Regions from separate parts of the Massilia sp. KIM genome, predicted to be linked through region 2. Evidence: predicted binding sites of a transcription regulator. Region 2 holds the regulator's gene; the other holds the start of a gene.
What was found. Region 2 encodes sigma-54, which starts transcription at its own class of promoters, with help from an activator protein. Its sites were predicted from a motif close to TGGCANGNAANCTGCTTT; they were not measured.
Positions count from the first base shown of each region.

Region 1: B0920_RS22030 (TldD/PmbA family protein) is a predicted target of sigma-54. The motif match lies at 2,338-2,355, and genes of this name have one in related genera.

Region 1 is NZ_MVAD01000003.1:380,069-387,947, forward strand. Features, by position in the region: gene B0920_RS22025 (TldD/PmbA family protein) at 1-549, opposite strand, end outside; gene B0920_RS22030 (TldD/PmbA family protein) at 562-2,196, opposite strand; gene B0920_RS22035 (class I SAM-dependent methyltransferase) at 2,574-3,365, shown strand; gene B0920_RS22040 (S1C family serine protease) at 3,485-5,032, shown strand; gene B0920_RS22045 (serine hydrolase) at 5,306-6,925, opposite strand; gene B0920_RS22050 (M1 family metallopeptidase) at 6,946-7,879, opposite strand, start outside.
Region 2 is NZ_MVAD01000003.1:200,238-208,116, forward strand. Features, by position in the region: gene hprK (HPr(Ser) kinase/phosphatase) at 1-756, shown strand, start outside; gene rapZ (RNase adapter RapZ) at 904-1,782, shown strand; gene B0920_RS21160 (enoyl-CoA hydratase/isomerase family protein) at 2,123-3,208, opposite strand; gene hpf (ribosome hibernation-promoting factor, HPF/YfiA family) at 3,306-3,659, opposite strand; gene B0920_RS21170 (RNA polymerase factor sigma-54) at 3,718-5,193, opposite strand; gene lptB (LPS export ABC transporter ATP-binding protein) at 5,196-5,951, opposite strand; gene lptA (lipopolysaccharide transport periplasmic protein LptA) at 5,951-6,529, opposite strand; gene lptC (LPS export ABC transporter periplasmic protein LptC) at 6,563-7,174, opposite strand; gene B0920_RS21190 (HAD family hydrolase) at 7,188-7,718, opposite strand; gene B0920_RS21195 (SIS domain-containing protein) at 7,718-7,879, opposite strand, start outside.

The DNA of each region.
Region 1 (7,879 bases), 180 kb from region 2:
GCGGCCGTCTTCGGTGCGCACGGTGCAGGTGAAGTCGAGCGAGGTCGCGATCTGGTGGCCGAACACGCCGTTGGAGTTGGCCACCGTCTCGAAGGACGAGCGGTCGGTGAAGAAGCCGGCGGCCACCAGGCCCTTCTTGCGGCAGGCTTCCATCGCGTAGGCGGCGGCCTGGGCGCGGTATTCCGGATCGATGTCGGCGGTGCGCTGGACGAAGGTCTCGGAGGATTTATAGGCCTGCTTGGCGATAGCCGGCATGAACTCGGGGTTCTCCGGCGCCAGGCGCGCCAGGTCCTCGGCGCGGCGCACGGCGCGCTCGAGCGACTTGTCGTCGAACTCGTTGATGGTGGCGGTGCCCTGCTTCTTGCCGAAGGCGACCTGCACCTGGATGCGGGTGTCGTCGGCCAGGCCGGCGGTGGACACGGCGTTGCGGGCGAAGCGGATGTTGCCGATGCGGCTGCCCTCGACGTTGACGATGCACTCGTCGGCCTTGGACAGCGACATCACCTTGTCGCAGATGCGCTTGGTTTGTTCCTGGGTCAGGATGCTCATGGTCTTCCCTGCTTAGCCGATCTTGCGAGCGGTGTTGATCACGTTGATGCCGTTGAAGCGCGTGGTCGACGACCCGTGCGACACGATCGAGATCTGCGGCGGCTGGCCTTTGCCGTCGAAGAAGGAACCGCCCATGCGCCAGTCGCGCTCGTCGCAGATCGAATGGCAGGCGCTCCAGAATTCCTGGGTGTTGGCCTGGTAGGCCACGTCTTCCAGCATCTGGCCGATCTTGCCGTCCTTGATCTCGTAGAACAGCTGGCCGCCGAACTGGAAGTTGTAGCGCTGCTGGTCGATCGAGAAGGAGCCGTCGCCGACGATGTAGATGCCCTTCTTGATGCCCTTGACCATCTCGTCCGGGGTGAGCTTGGCCTTGCCGGCCGCCAGCGACACGTTCGGCATGCGCTGGAACTGCACCGTGCTCCAGCTGTCGGCGTAGGAGCAGCCGTGCGATTCCTTCTCGCCGATGATGTGGGCCTGGTCGCGGGTGGCCTGGTAGTTGACCAGGATGCCGTCCTTGATGATGTCCCACTTCTTGGTCTTCACGCCTTCGTCGTCGTAGCCGACCGCGCCCAGCGAACCCGGGGTGACCTTGTCGGCGTACAGGTTGACGATCGGCGCGCCGTACTTGAATTTCTTGCTCTCCCATTTGTCGAGGGTGGCGAAGCTGGTGCCGGCGTAGTTCGCCTCGTAGCCCAGCACGCGGTCCAGTTCCGTCGGGTGGCCGACGTTCTCGTGGATGGTCAGCCACAGGTGTTCCGGCGAGAGCATCAGGTCGTACTTGCCGGGCACCACCGACTTGGCGGTCAGCTTGCGCTTGGCGTCGCGGCCTGCGGCGCGCGCGTCCTCGATGATGTCGTAGCTTTCGGTGTACAGGGTGGCGACGCCGCCGGCGGCCTTGATCTTGTGCTCCGGGCGGGCGTCGAGGTATTCATAGCCCTTGCCGACCGGGGAAGAGAGGCCCGAGCGAGAGCGGAACTTGCCGGTCGCCTTGTCGACCGCGGTGGCCTGGAACGGGGCCCACAGGCGGTGCACGTCCTGGTCGATGTAGGAGCCGTCGGTGGAAGCGAAGAACTTCTGCTGGTTCACCTGGAACAGCATCGACTGCATGAAGTTGGCGCCGTTGTCCATGCCGGCCTTGTTGGCGGCGATCAGCAGGTCGGCCTTCTCCTTGATCGGCACCGCGCGCCAGTCCTTCTTGATCGGGGTGGCCCAGGATACGTCACCGACGCCCTTGACTGGTGCAAGACGCACCGGTTCGGACTGCAGCTTGGCGTTGGCCTTGGCGATGGCGACCGCCTGGCGCGCCGCGTTGGCGATGCCGTCGTTCGACACGTCGGAGGTGGCCGCGAAGCCATAGGCGCCGTCGCAGATCACGCGCACGCCCACGCCGGCCGATTCGGTGTTCGCCACGTTCTCGACGTTGAGGTCGCGGGTGACGATGAACTGGTTCAGATAGCGGCCGATGCGCACGTCGCAGTAGCTGGCGCCGGCCTTGGTGGCGGCGTTCAGCGCGACGTCGGCCAGGGCCTTCTTGGCCGCGACGGGCATGGTGGTGAGCAGTTCTTCCGCGGCGATCGCGCGGCCGAAGGGGATGAGCGTCGAGCCGAGCGCCAGGCTGCTGAAATTGAGAAAGGTACGGCGTTCCATGTGGTCTCCTGAATAACCTACTTCCGGGCAGCAGCAGTGCGCACGAGCACGGCGCCGCTTTGTATGTACAGCGCTACTGTGAGATTTTTTTCGCCCGGGTGAGGGCGTCAAACTTCTCAACCTTAGACTAAAGTTTTTGTTTAGGCAATCTTTATGCCATGCACCGAGGCGCCGTTGTTGCAGGCATCCCGCGTCCGGGCCGGTGTCCGCCGGCTGTCCGCCCTGTCCGCTCCGGACAGGGCGGACAGCGCGCCATGCGGGGGACGCATATGCATATGCGTCCGGTGCTTGACTGTCGGGCTCGGCTGCTTGATCATCGACGCGGCCGCAGCGGCGCCCTGCCCTGCTCCCGCAAATCACCCTGGAGACTTCGCACGATGAAACGACTGATCCTGGCCGCCATGCTGGCCACCGGCCTGGCCGGCGCCGCGCAGGCGGACGATGCCCTGAAGGCCGCCATCGCCGGCGAACACCGCAGCGCCCCCAACAAGGCGCGCGACGTGTACCGCCACCCCTACGAAACCCTCAGCTTCTTCGGCATCAAGCCGGACATGACGGTGGTGGAGCTGTCGCCGGGCGGCGGCTGGTACACCGAGATCCTCGCGCCCTACCTGCGCGACAAGGGCAAGCTGATCGCCGCCGGCGGCGCGATGGTGCCGGAGAACCGCGGCGCGATGGCCTTCAAGGGCAAGCTGGACGCCAACCCGGCCCTGTACGGCAAGGTGGTCCCGTCCGTGTTCGAGCCGCCCAAGCGCTACGAGATCGCGGCCCCGGGCAGCGTCGACATGGTGCTCACCTTCCGCAACCTGCACAACTGGGTCGGGAACGGCGAGGACGCCCTGCGCGCCACCTTCAAGGAAATCCACAAGGTCCTGAAACCGGGCGGCGTGCTGGGCGTGGTCGAGCACCGCCTGCCGGCCTCGATGCCCCAGGACGCCAAGGCCTCGAGCGGCTACATGCACGAGGCCTGGGTGATCAAGATGGCGGAAAGCGCCGGCTTCAAGCTGGCCGGCAAGTCCGAAGTCAACGCCAATCCGAAGGACACCGCCAACCACGAGAAGGGCGTGTGGACCCTGCCGCCGGTGCTGGCCAACAAGGACAAGGACCGCGAGAAGTACCTGGCGATCGGCGAGAGCGACCGCATGACCCTCAAGTTCGTCAAGCAGTAAATACGCGCCGGGCCGCGGGGAGGACGCGCCGTCCTCCCCGTGACGATGCACGTATTTCCAAGCGCCCCGCGGGTGTATATTCTTTCGGTTGAGCCCATTTTCAGTCACCGAAGGAATCCATGAAGATTTTCCCTCTCGCCGCACTGGCGCTTGCCGTGTCCACCCTGGCCCAGGCCCAGGACAGCACTCCGCAGACCACGCCGGTGCCGCCGGCGGCCACCACCCAGACCGCGCCGCCGGCCCTGCCGGCCATCGAGGCCTCGGTGGTCAAGATCTTCGCCACCGTGCGCCGTCCCGACCCCTACAAGCCCTGGACCAAGTCCTCGCCGGCCGACGTCACCGGTTCCGGTGTGATCATCGAGGGCAAGCGCATCCTGACCAATGCCCACGTGGTGAACTACGCAAGCCAGGTCGAGGTGCAGGCCAGCCAGTCGGGCGACAAGGTGGCGGCCAAGGTGGTCGCGGTGGCGCGCGGCCTCGACCTCGCGGTGCTGGAGCTCGAAGACCCCTCCTTCTTCGCCAAGCGTCCGCCGGTGCAGCGCGCCGCCGTGCTGCCCGACGTGCGCGAGCAGGTCTTCGCCTACGGCTATCCGGTGGGCGGCAATTCGCTCTCGACCACCAAGGGCATCGTCTCGCGCGTCGAGTTCGTGCCCTACACCTCGTTCAGCTCCGGCCTGCGGATCCAGATCGACGCGCCGATCAACCCCGGCAACAGCGGCGGCCCGGTGGTCGCGGGCGACAAGATGATCGGCCTGGCCTTCTCGATGGCGGCCGGGGCCCAGAACATCGGCTATGTGATTCCGAACGAGGAGATCGAGCTCTTCCTGAGCGACATCGCCGACGGCAAGTACGACGGCAAGCCGCTGCTGCACGACAGCATCCAGAATCTGGAGAACCCGGCCCTGCGCGCCTACCTCAAGCTCGACAAGTCAGTCGAGGGCGCGGTGGTGCACAAGCCCTACCGGACGGACCCCAGCTGGCCGCTCAAGGAATGGGACGTGATCACCCACATCGGCGAGCACCCGATCGACAACCAGGCCATGGTCAAGCTGGGCTCCAACCTGCGGGTGCGCTTCCAGTACCGCATCCAGCAGGTGGCGAAGAACGGCAAGGTGCCGATGACGGTGATCCGCGGCGGCAAGACCATCAAGGTGGAGGTTCCGGCCACCGGCCCGCGCCCGATGCTGATCGCGGACCTGAACGGCGGCTACCCGCCCTACTTCATCTACGGCCCGATCGTGTTCTCGCGCGCCAGCCCGGAGTTCCTGAGCTTCATCGGCGGCAACGCGGCGATGCTGCAGGCCTATGCCTTCAACGCCAGCCCGCTGGTGACGCGCCGAGGCGACTCGCCGGACGCCGAGCGCGAGGAGCTGGTGGTGATCAGTTCGCCCTTCTTCCCGCACAAGCTGATGTCGGGCTACTCGAACCGCTACGGCTCGGTGGTGGAGTCGGTCAACGGCAAGCCGGTGCGCAGCCTGGCCCACCTGGTGGCGCTGCTGCGCGATCTGAAGGACGAGCAGGTCGTGCTCAAGTTCGACCAGCGCTACGGCGAGACCATGATCCTGCCGCGCAAGGCCACGCTGGACGCGACCGAGGCGATCCTGTCGGACAACGGGGTGCGTTCGCAGGGTTCGGACGACATGATGAAGGTCTGGAACGGCAAATAAGCCGTCACGGCGCTGCGAAGATCAACTTGGGTTACCGTAAGGAGTCCAAGTTCGCACCGCAGCACCCGCGCAAAAGCAACCGCAGCCCTCCGATCTAATGCCCTTAAGTTAGCGCCTGCACGTCGTCCCGGCGAAGGCCGGGACCCAAGTTTGCATGCGTATCTGCGCAAGGGAACTTGGGCCCCGGCCTTCGCCGGGGCGACGGTTTTTCTGCTAACTGAATACCAATAAGCCCAAAGCTGCGGTTCTTACTTTCAAACTCCCCTCACACCATCACTTCTCTTTCTTCACCGGCGTAAACAGCAAATCCTGGAAGTCATAGCTGAAATCGGTCTCGGTGGAGATCGGCTTCATGCGCATGCGCTCGATGCTGCCATCGTGATCCAGCGAGAAGGTCACGTAAGCGTCGGCATTGAAGTTCCTCTCCTTCCAGCGAACGATGAAGGTATCGTGCTGGAAGTGCTCCAGCTCCCCGACCAGGTCGGGCGTGCGCGAGAAGCTCAGCACCTGCTTGCCGCCCGAGCGCTTGATGCTCGCCACGCCATACCAGGGGTCGGTGTAGTCCCCTTCGTAGGCCGCCAGCGGCAGCGAAGGTTTCGACCTGGCCGCGCGCGCCGCCGACTCGCTCTTCAGGCGCGCCGCCTCCTTGGCCTGGTTCTCGCGGTCGACCTCGGCGACGCGGCCGATCCAGTCGGTCGGCGCCACGCCCAGGTACTGGTCGAGCAGGCGGTACTGCAGGGCGTTCAGCGAGGGGCCGCTCTCGGCGTTGGTGAAGATCGCGATGCCCAGCTTCGCTTCCGGCACCAGCAGCACGCGCGAATAGAAGCCCTGCAGCGCGCCGCCGTGCAGCGCCACCAGCTTGCCCTGGTAGTCGCGCAGCTGGAAGCCCAGGCCATAGGCGAAGAAGTTGGGCTTGGTCGCCGCCAGCGGAGGACGCGGCTCGACGATCTTCATCGGCGTCTGGGCGGTCCACATCTCGCGCGCCTGCTTGTCGGACCACAGGCGCACTTCCTTGCCGCCGGCGTCCTTGCCGACCCGGCCGCCGTCCAGCAGCACCATCATCCAGCGCGCGATGTCCTCGGCGTTGGTATTGATCCCGACCGCACCGACCGCGTTCGCCACCGGCATCGGCTTGACCACCGCGGCGCGGCCCTTGATCTTGCTGTGCGGGCTGGAGACGTTGTCCTTGTTCGCGTGCTCGTCCAGGCTGGTGGTGGTGCCGTGCATGCCCACCGGCTGGAGGATCCACTCGCGCATGGTCTCGCCCCAGCTCTTTCCGGACTTCTGGGCGATGATCTTGCCGGCCACGATGTAGAGCAGGTTGTCGTAGGCGTAGCTGTTGCGGAAGCTCGTCGCCGGCTTGATGTAGCGGAGGTTGTGGATGATCTCGTCGGTGCTGAAGGTGGTCGTCGGCCACCACATCAGGTCACCCGCACCCAGGCCCAGGCCGCTGCGGTGGGTCAGCAGGTCGCGCACCGTCATCTCGGCCGTCACATAGGCGTCGTACATGCGGAAGTCCGGCAGGTGCTTGATCACCGGGTCGTCCCAGTCCAGCTTGCCCTGGTCGACCAGCATGGCCAGGCCGGCCGCGGTGAAGGCCTTGGAGTTGGAGGCGATCTCGAACAGGGTTTTGCCGTCCACCGGGGTCGGGTCGCCCAGCTTGCGCACGCCGAAGCCCTGGGCCGCCAGCACCTTGCCGTCCTTGACCACGGCGATGGCGATGCCGGGCACGTCGAATTCCTTCATCACGCGCCTGACGTCGGCTTCCAGGTTGTAGGCCGGCGCCTGGGCGGCGGCGGCCGGGGCCGGGGCCGCGACCGGGACTTGCGCCAGCGCGGCGCCGGCTGCGGTGGCGGACAGCGCGATCAGGATCGCGGCGGCGAGTCGGTTCATTCCTTGCACGGTCTTCTCTCTCATCGTTTGTTCATCTGCTTGTCGACGCTGGCCTGGGTCTCGGGGTGGTAACGCGCGCGCGCCGCCTTGTAGACGCGTTCGGCCCAGGCCCGATCCTGCTCGTTGGCGCGCAGGGCGGCGTAGAGCGGCACCACGAACTTCTGGCGGCCCACGCTCATCAGGAAGGCTTCCAGGTTGGGACGGATGCCGCGGTAGCCGGCATGCACCGAGGCTCGGTAGAAGCGGAAGGCCACCTCGTTGTTGCCGGTCTTCGCCAGGCCGTAGGCCTTGTCCAGTTCTTCCAGACGCTTGGCGTCGGCCTTGTTGTCGATGTCGTTCAAGAACTTCATCCACTCGGCGGCGTTCCATGCCTTGGTAGGCAGCTGGGCGGTGTCCAGCTCGCCCTTGAGCCAGGCCGCCGTCGTGGCGTTCAGGCGCGCCAGGCGCTCGGACACGGCGAGCTTGGCGCTGGCCGGGATACCCGGGCCGTACAGCCATTCATCCAGCTCGGCCTCGCTCATGACCTGAGGGTTCTTGGCCAGCAGGTTGGCGCGCAGGTAGGCGACGAACTGCTCGGTGGTCACGCTCTGGAAGGCGTGCTGGTCGAACCAGCCGCGCAGGAAGGGATCGAAGGCGGCGCGGCCGGCGCGCTGCTCGAGTGTGCGCAGGAACCAGGCGCCCTTCGGATAGGCCAGCTCCTCGTCGGTGTAGTGTTCGGACGAGGTGTCCGGGTGGCGCGTGACCAGGGCCTGCTTTTCCTTCGCCAGGGTCTTGAGGTGCTCCAGCGCCTCTTCCTGCTCGAGCTGCAGGTTCATGGTGGCGACTTCTTCGCCGTAGATCTTTTCGAGGATGCGCGTGGTCACGTAGGTGGTGAAGCCTTCGTTCAGCCACCAGTGCTTCCAGGAGGCGTTGGTCACCAGGTTGCCCGACCAGCTGTGCGCCAGCTCGTGGGCG
Region 2 (7,879 bases):
CACCAGGAACTGAACTACTACCACCGTCTCAAGGCCAATTCGCGCAGCCACGTGATCGGCGAACTGATCGGGGGCGGTCCGCCGGCCCTGATCATCGCCCAGGGTCTGGAGACGCCGCCCGACATCCTGGCCATCTGCGACGAGCAGAACATTCCGCTGTTCTCGACCCCGCTGCCGGCGGCCCAGGTGATCGACTTCCTGCGCGTCTACCTGTCCAAGAAGCTGGCCCAGCGCGTGATCATGCACGGCGTGTTCATGGACGTGCTGGGCGTGGGCGTCCTGATCACCGGCGACTCGGGCCTGGGCAAGAGCGAGCTGGGCCTGGAACTGATCTCGCGCTCGCACGGCCTGGTGGCCGACGACGCGGTCGAATTCTCGCGCATCGCGCCCAACATGATCGAGGGCCGCTGTCCGCCGCTGCTGCAGAACCTGCTGGAAGTGCGCGGCCTGGGCCTGCTGGACATCAAGGCGATCTTCGGCGAGACCGCGGTGCGGCGCAAGATGCGCCTGAAGCTGATCGTCCACCTGGTCAAGCGCGGCGCCATGGACGAGGAGGTCGAGCGCCTGCCCTTCCACTTCCCGACCGAGGACGTGCTGGGCCTGCCGATCCGCAAGGTCGTGATCCCGGTGGCGGCCGGCCGCAACATCGCGGTGCTGCTGGAAGCCGCGGTGCGCAATACCATCCTCCAGTTGCGCGGCATCGATACCCTGCAGGAGTTCATGGAGCGCCAGCGCCAGGCCATGAGCGGCGACTGAACCGCAAATGCGCCGCAGTTGAGCCGCAGTTGAGCCGCAATTGTGCCGCAAATGCGCCGCACCTGAGCCTTAACCGGCCCGCCGAGCCTGGGGTTTTGGCCTCCCCCTGAGGACAGAAATGCGGCGCTGCGGTATCATCGCCGCATCATGCACATCGTCCTCATTACCGGTATTTCTGGTTCGGGCAAGTCGGTTGCCCTGAACGTCCTGGAAGACGCGGGCTACTACTGCGTCGACAACCTCCCTCCCGCCCTGCTGCCGGCCCTGGTGGCGATGGTGAACGAGTCCGGCACCGGCAAGATCGCGGTGGCGGTCGACGCCCGCAGCGCCGAGTCGCTGGTGGAGCTGCCGGTGAGCGTGCGCCGGCTGCGCGAGGAAGGCCACTCTGTGAAGGTGATGTTCCTGACCGCGAGCACGCACTCGCTGGTGGCGCGTTTCTCCGAGACCCGCCGCAGCCACCCGCTGTCGCACGAGCTGCGCCCGGGCGAGAACCCGGCCTCGCGCCGCACCCTGATCGAATGCATCGCCGAGGAGCGCGAGCGCCTGTCGGCGATCGAGAACCTGGGGCACGTGATCGACACCTCGGAACTCTCGGCCAACAAGCTGCGCGCCTGGATCAAGGAACTGGCCGAGGTGGCGCACGCGCCGCTGACCCTGTTCTTCGAGTCCTTCGCCTTCAAGGTGGGGGTGCCGCTGGACGCCGACTTCGTGTTCGACGTGCGGGCGATTCCGAATCCCTATTACGATCTGGCGCTGCGCCCGCTGACGGGCCGCGACGCGCCGGTGATCGCCTTTCTCGACGCCCAGCCGAGCGCGGCCGAGATGCTGGAGGACATCCGCAGCTTCGTGGAGAAGTGGCTGCCCTCGTTCAAGACCGACAACCGGAGTTATCTCACCGTGGCGGTGGGGTGCACCGGGGGGCAGCACCGCTCGGTGTACATGGCCGAAAGGCTGGGGGCGTATTTCGGCGCGACCGAGCGCGTGATCGTGAGGCATCGGGAGCAGCCGAAGAACCTGACGGCTTGAGGTGACGGCGGCGCGGGGTTGCTGGTCGCTCTTCGCTGTTTGCTGTTCGCTCTTCGCTGTTTGCTGTTTGCTGTTCGCTCTTCGCTGAGTGTTGCTCGCTGTTCGCTGTTCGCTCTTCGCTGAGTGCTGCTCGTTGTTCGCGCCGCGACTGGCACTTGCGTGCATGCACGCCAGCCCCCCTTGCACCCGCAGCCCCAGCACGTCATTCCGGCGAAGGCCGGAATCCAATTCCTATGCGCAGTGACGGGCGTTTAACGCAGCGGGTCTGCACGCAAACTTGGATTCCGGCCTTCGCCGGAATGACGTGCTGAGGCTAGCGGCTGAAAGCTTGGGCTGCGGGTCAGTCCAGATGCCGCAAAGGATGCGCCCACTCCGGCCACACCGGCTCGAAGAAGCGCGCCACCATCTCCGCACTCACCTCCTCCAGCGTCGGCGGATTCCACTGCGGCGCATTGTCCTTGTCGATCACGAGCGCCCGCACGCCTTCCAGCACCTCGCCGTGCTCGAAATTACGCCGCACCACCGAGCGCTCCATGCGCAGGCAGTCCGCCACGTCGAGTTGCGCCCCGCGCGCCAGCAGCTCGCGCGTCACGCACATCATCAGGGGCGAACGCGAGCGCATCGCCTTGAGCGCCTTCTGCGCGAACGGATTCTCGTCCGCTTCAAGCGAGGCCATCACCGCCGCCACCGAATCCGACCCGAAGTGCCGGTCGATCGCCGCACGCTGCGCCTCCAGCTCGCTCGCCCCGGCTTGATCCGCGAACGGCGCGGCAAACGCACGTATCGCCGCCGGCAATTCCTCGCCCGCCGTCGCCTCGATCAAAGCATGCAGCTCGCCCAGCGCCGCGCCAGGCACGAACACGTCGGCCAGCCCCACGTAGAGCGCATCCGCCGCCCCGATGGTCAGCCCCGTCAAGCCGAGGTAATTGCCCAGCTGCCCAGGCGCATGCGACAGGAAGTGGCTGCCGCCCACGTCCGGGAACAGGCCGATGTTCACCTCCGGCATCGCCATCCTGGTGCGCTCGGTGACGATGCGCAGCCCGCAACCGGGCCCGCCCTGGGCGATGCCCATGCCGCCGCCCATCACCACGCCGTCCATGATGGCGATGTAGGGCTTGGGATAGAAGTGGATCAGGTGGTTGAGCGCGTATTCCTCGGTGAAGAAGTCTTCCAGCAGCGCGCTGCCGCCCTGGGGCGTGGCGTGGCCGACCTCGTGGAAGAAGCGGATGTCCCCGCCCGCGCACAAGGCCTTGTCGCTGCTGCTGGTGATGAGGACGGCCGCGACGCCGGCGTCGTCCTTCCAGGCGTTCAAGGCCGCGGTGAGCGCGCGCACCATCTCGAGCGAGAGCGAATTCAGCGCCTTGGGGCGGTCCAGGGTGATGATGCCGGTGCGATTGGCGACACGGGTGAGGACGTGGTCGGTCATGGCGTGTTCTGTGATTGAAAAGATAAGCATTTTACAGAACACGGATGCAAAAAGGGCGTCCCCTCAGACGCCCTTGCTAGTGGTGCCCTGCGGCCGATCAGGCTGCAGCGACGTCGCCGTTTTCCGGCAGGCGCTTCAGCGCCATGTGGTCATGACTGCGGAGCATTTGCTTGTGCTTCAGAACCTGGCGATCCAGCTTATCCATCAGGGTATCGATCGCGGCGTACAAGTCTTGCGCGACACTGGCCACGTGCAGGGTTTTCCCCGATACCTGTAGGTTGATTTCCGCTTTTTGCCTTTTTTCTTTCTCAGTGAGATTGTCGACGCAGAGGAAGACATGGGTGTCGATCACTTGATCGAAATGCCGAATGATGCGCTCGAGCTTATTCTGAACGTATTCACGGATAGCGGGGGTCACTTCGAGATGGTGTCCACTGATTGTGAGGTTCATACACACTCCTTTGAAGATGTCGCGCCGCCCAGGCACAAGGCAGGAGTGGGCAGCGCTGTTACAAGGCTTTGCGGAGGCTGACGGGAGGGATCTTGAGCGCTTCACGGTATTTCGCGACCGTCCTGCGCGCAATGACCATGCCTTGTTCCCCGAGCATCTCCGCGATCTTGCTGTCGGATAATGGATTCTTAGGGTCTTCTGCTCCTGTCAATTGCGCGATGAGCGCGCGGATCGCCGTCGAAGAGGCTTCTCCCCCCGCCTCGGTGGCGACATGGCTTCCGAAGAAGTATTTCAACTCAAACATGCCGTGCGGGGTCAGCATGTACTTCTGCGTTGTGACACGGGAAATTGTGCTCTCGTGTAGACCTAGTGTATCAGCTATCTCACGTAAAACAAGGGGCCGCATGGCAACCGCACCGTGCGAAAAGAAATTCTTCTGGCGCTCGACGATGGCCTCTGCCACACGGAGGATGGTGTCGAAACGCTGGCGCATGTTCTTGATGAGCCACTTGGCTTCCTGCAGCTGGGCGTTCATGCCTTCGCACTTCCCCTGCTTCATGAGCGAGGCGTACAGGCTGTTCACGCGCAGGCGCGGCATCACGTCCGGATTGAGCAACACCGCCCAGCCGCTCTTGGCGCGCCGCACGATCACGTCCGGCACCACGTAGTCCGAGACGTTGGCCGCGAAGGCCGCGCCCGGATGCGGATTGCAGGCGCGCACCACGGCCTGCACCTCGCGCAGGTCCTCGTCGTCGCAGTCCAGCGCCTTCTTGAGCTTGCTGTATTCGCGCTGGGCGAACCAGCTCAGGTAGCCCTCGACGATCTTGAGGGCCAGGCGCCGCGTCACCAGGGGCACGCCGGGCATGCGGCGGATCTGCAGGGCCAGGCATTCGCCGGCGCTGCGCGCGCCCACGCCGATCGGGTCCAGGCTCTGCACCAGGGCCAGGGCGCAGCGCAGCTCGTCCATCTCGATCTCGAGTTCCTCCGGCAGGCGCGCGTGGATCTCGTCCAGCGGTTCTTCCAGGTAGCCGTTGTCGTCCAGGGCGTCGATCACCAGCTCGGCCAGCGCGCGGTCGCGCGCCGAGCAGCCGGTGGTGCGCACCTGTTCCATCAGGTGCTCGCGCAGGGTGACACTGCTGGCTTCCAGTTGCGGGCGGCCGTCCTCGTCGTCGCCGCCGCGTCCGCCGCCGCCTTCGCCCCAGTCGCCATCGTGCAGCTCGCGCTCGCCGCCCTCGGCGGCGCCGTCCGCGCCGTCGGCGTGCTCGGCCGGCGCGGCCTCGCCTTCCGCCGCGCCGGGCGTGGCGGCCGGCGCTTCGCCATTGGGCGGCGCGTTATTGATGGCGCCATCTGCCAGCAGGCGCACCGAGCGGTCGAGCGGATCGTCGAGGCGCTCCAGCATCGGATTATCGGACAGGATCTGCTCGATCTCCTGGTGCAGCTCGAGCGTGGACAACTGCAGCAGGCGGATCGACTGCTGCAGTTGCGGCGTCAGTGCAAGGTGCTGGGAAGTGCGTAGCTGCAGGGACTGTTTCATGTCTACATGCGGAAGTGTTCACCCAGGTAGACGCGGCGCACGGATTCATTGGCGATGATGTCGTCGGGCCGGCCCGAGGCCAGCACGGCGCCCTGGTTGATGATGTAGGCGCGGTCGCAGATGCCGAGCGTCTCGCGGACGTTGTGGTCGGTGATCAGGACACCGATCTTGCGCTCCTTCAGGAAGCGCACGATGCGCTGGATCTCGATCACGGCGATCGGATCGACGCCCGCGAAGGGCTCGTCCAGCAGCACGAAGCGGGGATTGGTGGCGAGCGCGCGCGCGATCTCGACGCGGCGCCGCTCGCCGCCCGACAGCGCCAGCGCCGGGCTCTCGCGCAGCTTCTCGATCTGCAGGTCGGCCAGCAGCGTGTCGAGGCGCTCGTTGATCTGCTCCTTGGTGAGCGGCTTGCCGTCCTGCTTCTGCAGCTCGAGCACGGCGCGGATGTTCTCCTCCACCGTCAGCTTGCGGAACACCGAGGCCTCCTGCGGCAGGTAGGACAAGCCCAGCACCGCGCGCCGGTGGATCGGCAGGCTCGAGATGTCGGTGCCGTTGATGTCGATGCTGCCGGCGTCCGAGGGCACCAGGCCGACGATCATGTAGAAGGAGGTGGTCTTGCCGGCGCCGTTCGGCCCCAGCAGCCCGACCACCTCGCCGCAGTCGACCTGCAGCGAGACGTCGCGCACCACCAGGCGCTTGCCGTAGGTTTTCTGCAGCCCCTTGACGATCAAGGTGCTGCCGCAGTCGCGGGCCTCCATCACTGCTTCCCTGCCGGGGCCGCGCCCTGCGTTGCGCCTTGTGCCGGGGCCGCGCGCTTGGGCGCCAGGATCAGGGTGCCGCGGCCGCCGCCGACCTTGCTCTCGCCGCTGGCGTCGTTGCGCACGGTGGCGACTTCCTTGCGGTTGTCGTAGGCGATGAAGGGCGCGGTGATCTCGTTGGTCACGCGCTGGCCTTCGAGCTCCTTGACGATCGCGTTCGAGAACAGCTTCACGACCTCGGTGCGCTCTTCGTATTCGATGCGCTGGGCCTGGCCGTCGACCCACAGGTCGGGGCCGCCGTCGCGCTTCTGGCGGAAGGTGGCGACCTTGCCCGGGTTCGCGGTCAGGGTCACGCTCATGTAGCCTTCCGGGGTTTCCTTCACCAGGGCGCGGTCGGACTTGAGCACCAGTGTGCCGCGGGTGACGACCACGTTGCCGGTCAGGATGCGGGTCTGGGTGACTTCGTCGACGTCGAGCGAGTCGAAGTTGATCACCGCCTGCTTGAGGGAATCGGCGCGCTCGGCCATGGCCGTGAGCGACACCAGGGAGAGGAATGCGACAGCGAGTAGTTTCTTCATATTGTGCTGGTCAGGAGTTGGCTGGCGCAGGCTCTATTGGCGCCCGCGCGGCGGATAGACGATCTGCCCGCGGCTGGCGATGTGCAGCTTCTGGGTGGCGTTGTTGGCCACCATGCCGATGCCCTTCACGCTGGAGGCGCCGAGCTGCATGTCGATCGGCTGGTCGGTCTTGATGATTTCTTCGTCCGGCAGCGCAGTGAGCTTCTCGGTGCGCACGCGCAGCGCGTCCGACTGCGGGGTGCGCGGACGCTGCAGGTCGACGTTGCCGAGCAGGTCGACGCGGTGCTCGCCGTGGAAGATCTGGGCCTTGTCGGCGGTGACCGTCATCGGCGGGCGGCCCGGCTCGACCCCGCGCATGACCGGCGCCTCGACGTGCGAGACGTCGCCTTCCGGGATGTGGGTCAGGCGCTTGCCCGACACCACGTAGCTGGGCTGGCCGTTGGCGGTCATGCGCACGAAGGAGAAGTTCTCGACGATGTAGTCCGGTTCGTTGGGCGGCCCGCCCGGACGCGCGTCCGGATCGCCCTCCTGCATCAGCTGCAGCAGCCAGAAGCTGCCGAAGGCGCAGAACACGCCGGTCAGCATGATGGTCAGGAGTTTCCAGCGGTGCGCGGTGCGCTTGTTGGAGGTGACGTAGGGGGCCATGGCGCGGACCTCGTCAGGCGAAGTAAGGCGCGAGCGCCTGTTCGTAGGTGCCCTGGGCGCGCATCACCAGGTCGCAGACTTCGCGCACCGCGCCCTTGCCGCCCGCGTTGCGGGTCACGTAGTGGGCGCGGTGCTGGACCTCGGGGTGGCCCGAGGGCACGGTGACGGCGAAGCCGACGCGCGTGAACAGCGGCAGGTCGATCACGTCGTCGCCGATGTAGCCGCATTCCTCCGCGCTCACGCCGGTGGCCTGGAGCAGCTCGGCGAAGCCGACGCGCTTGTCGTGGATGCCCTGGTAGACGTGGGAGATGCCGAGGTCGGCCGCGCGCTTGACCACGATGGGCGAATTGCGCGCGCTGATGATGGCGGTCTTGACGCCGGTCTTGTTGAGCAGCTGGATGCCGAGGCCGTCGAGCACGTTGAAGGTCTTAGTGACTTCGCCGTCCGGGCCGTAGGTCAGGCTGCCGTCGGTGAGCACGCCGTCGACGTCGAAGATCATGACCTTGACGCGGGACGCGCGTTCCATGTGTGCGAGGGGCAGCATCAGATCACCTTGGCGCGCGTGAGGTCGTGGATATGGAGGGCGCCGACCAGGCGGTCCTCGTGGTCCACCACCAGCATCTGGTTGATGCGGAATTCCTCCATCACGGCGACGGCGTCCACGGCCAGCTGCTCGGGATGGATGCGGCGCGGGTTGGCGTGCAT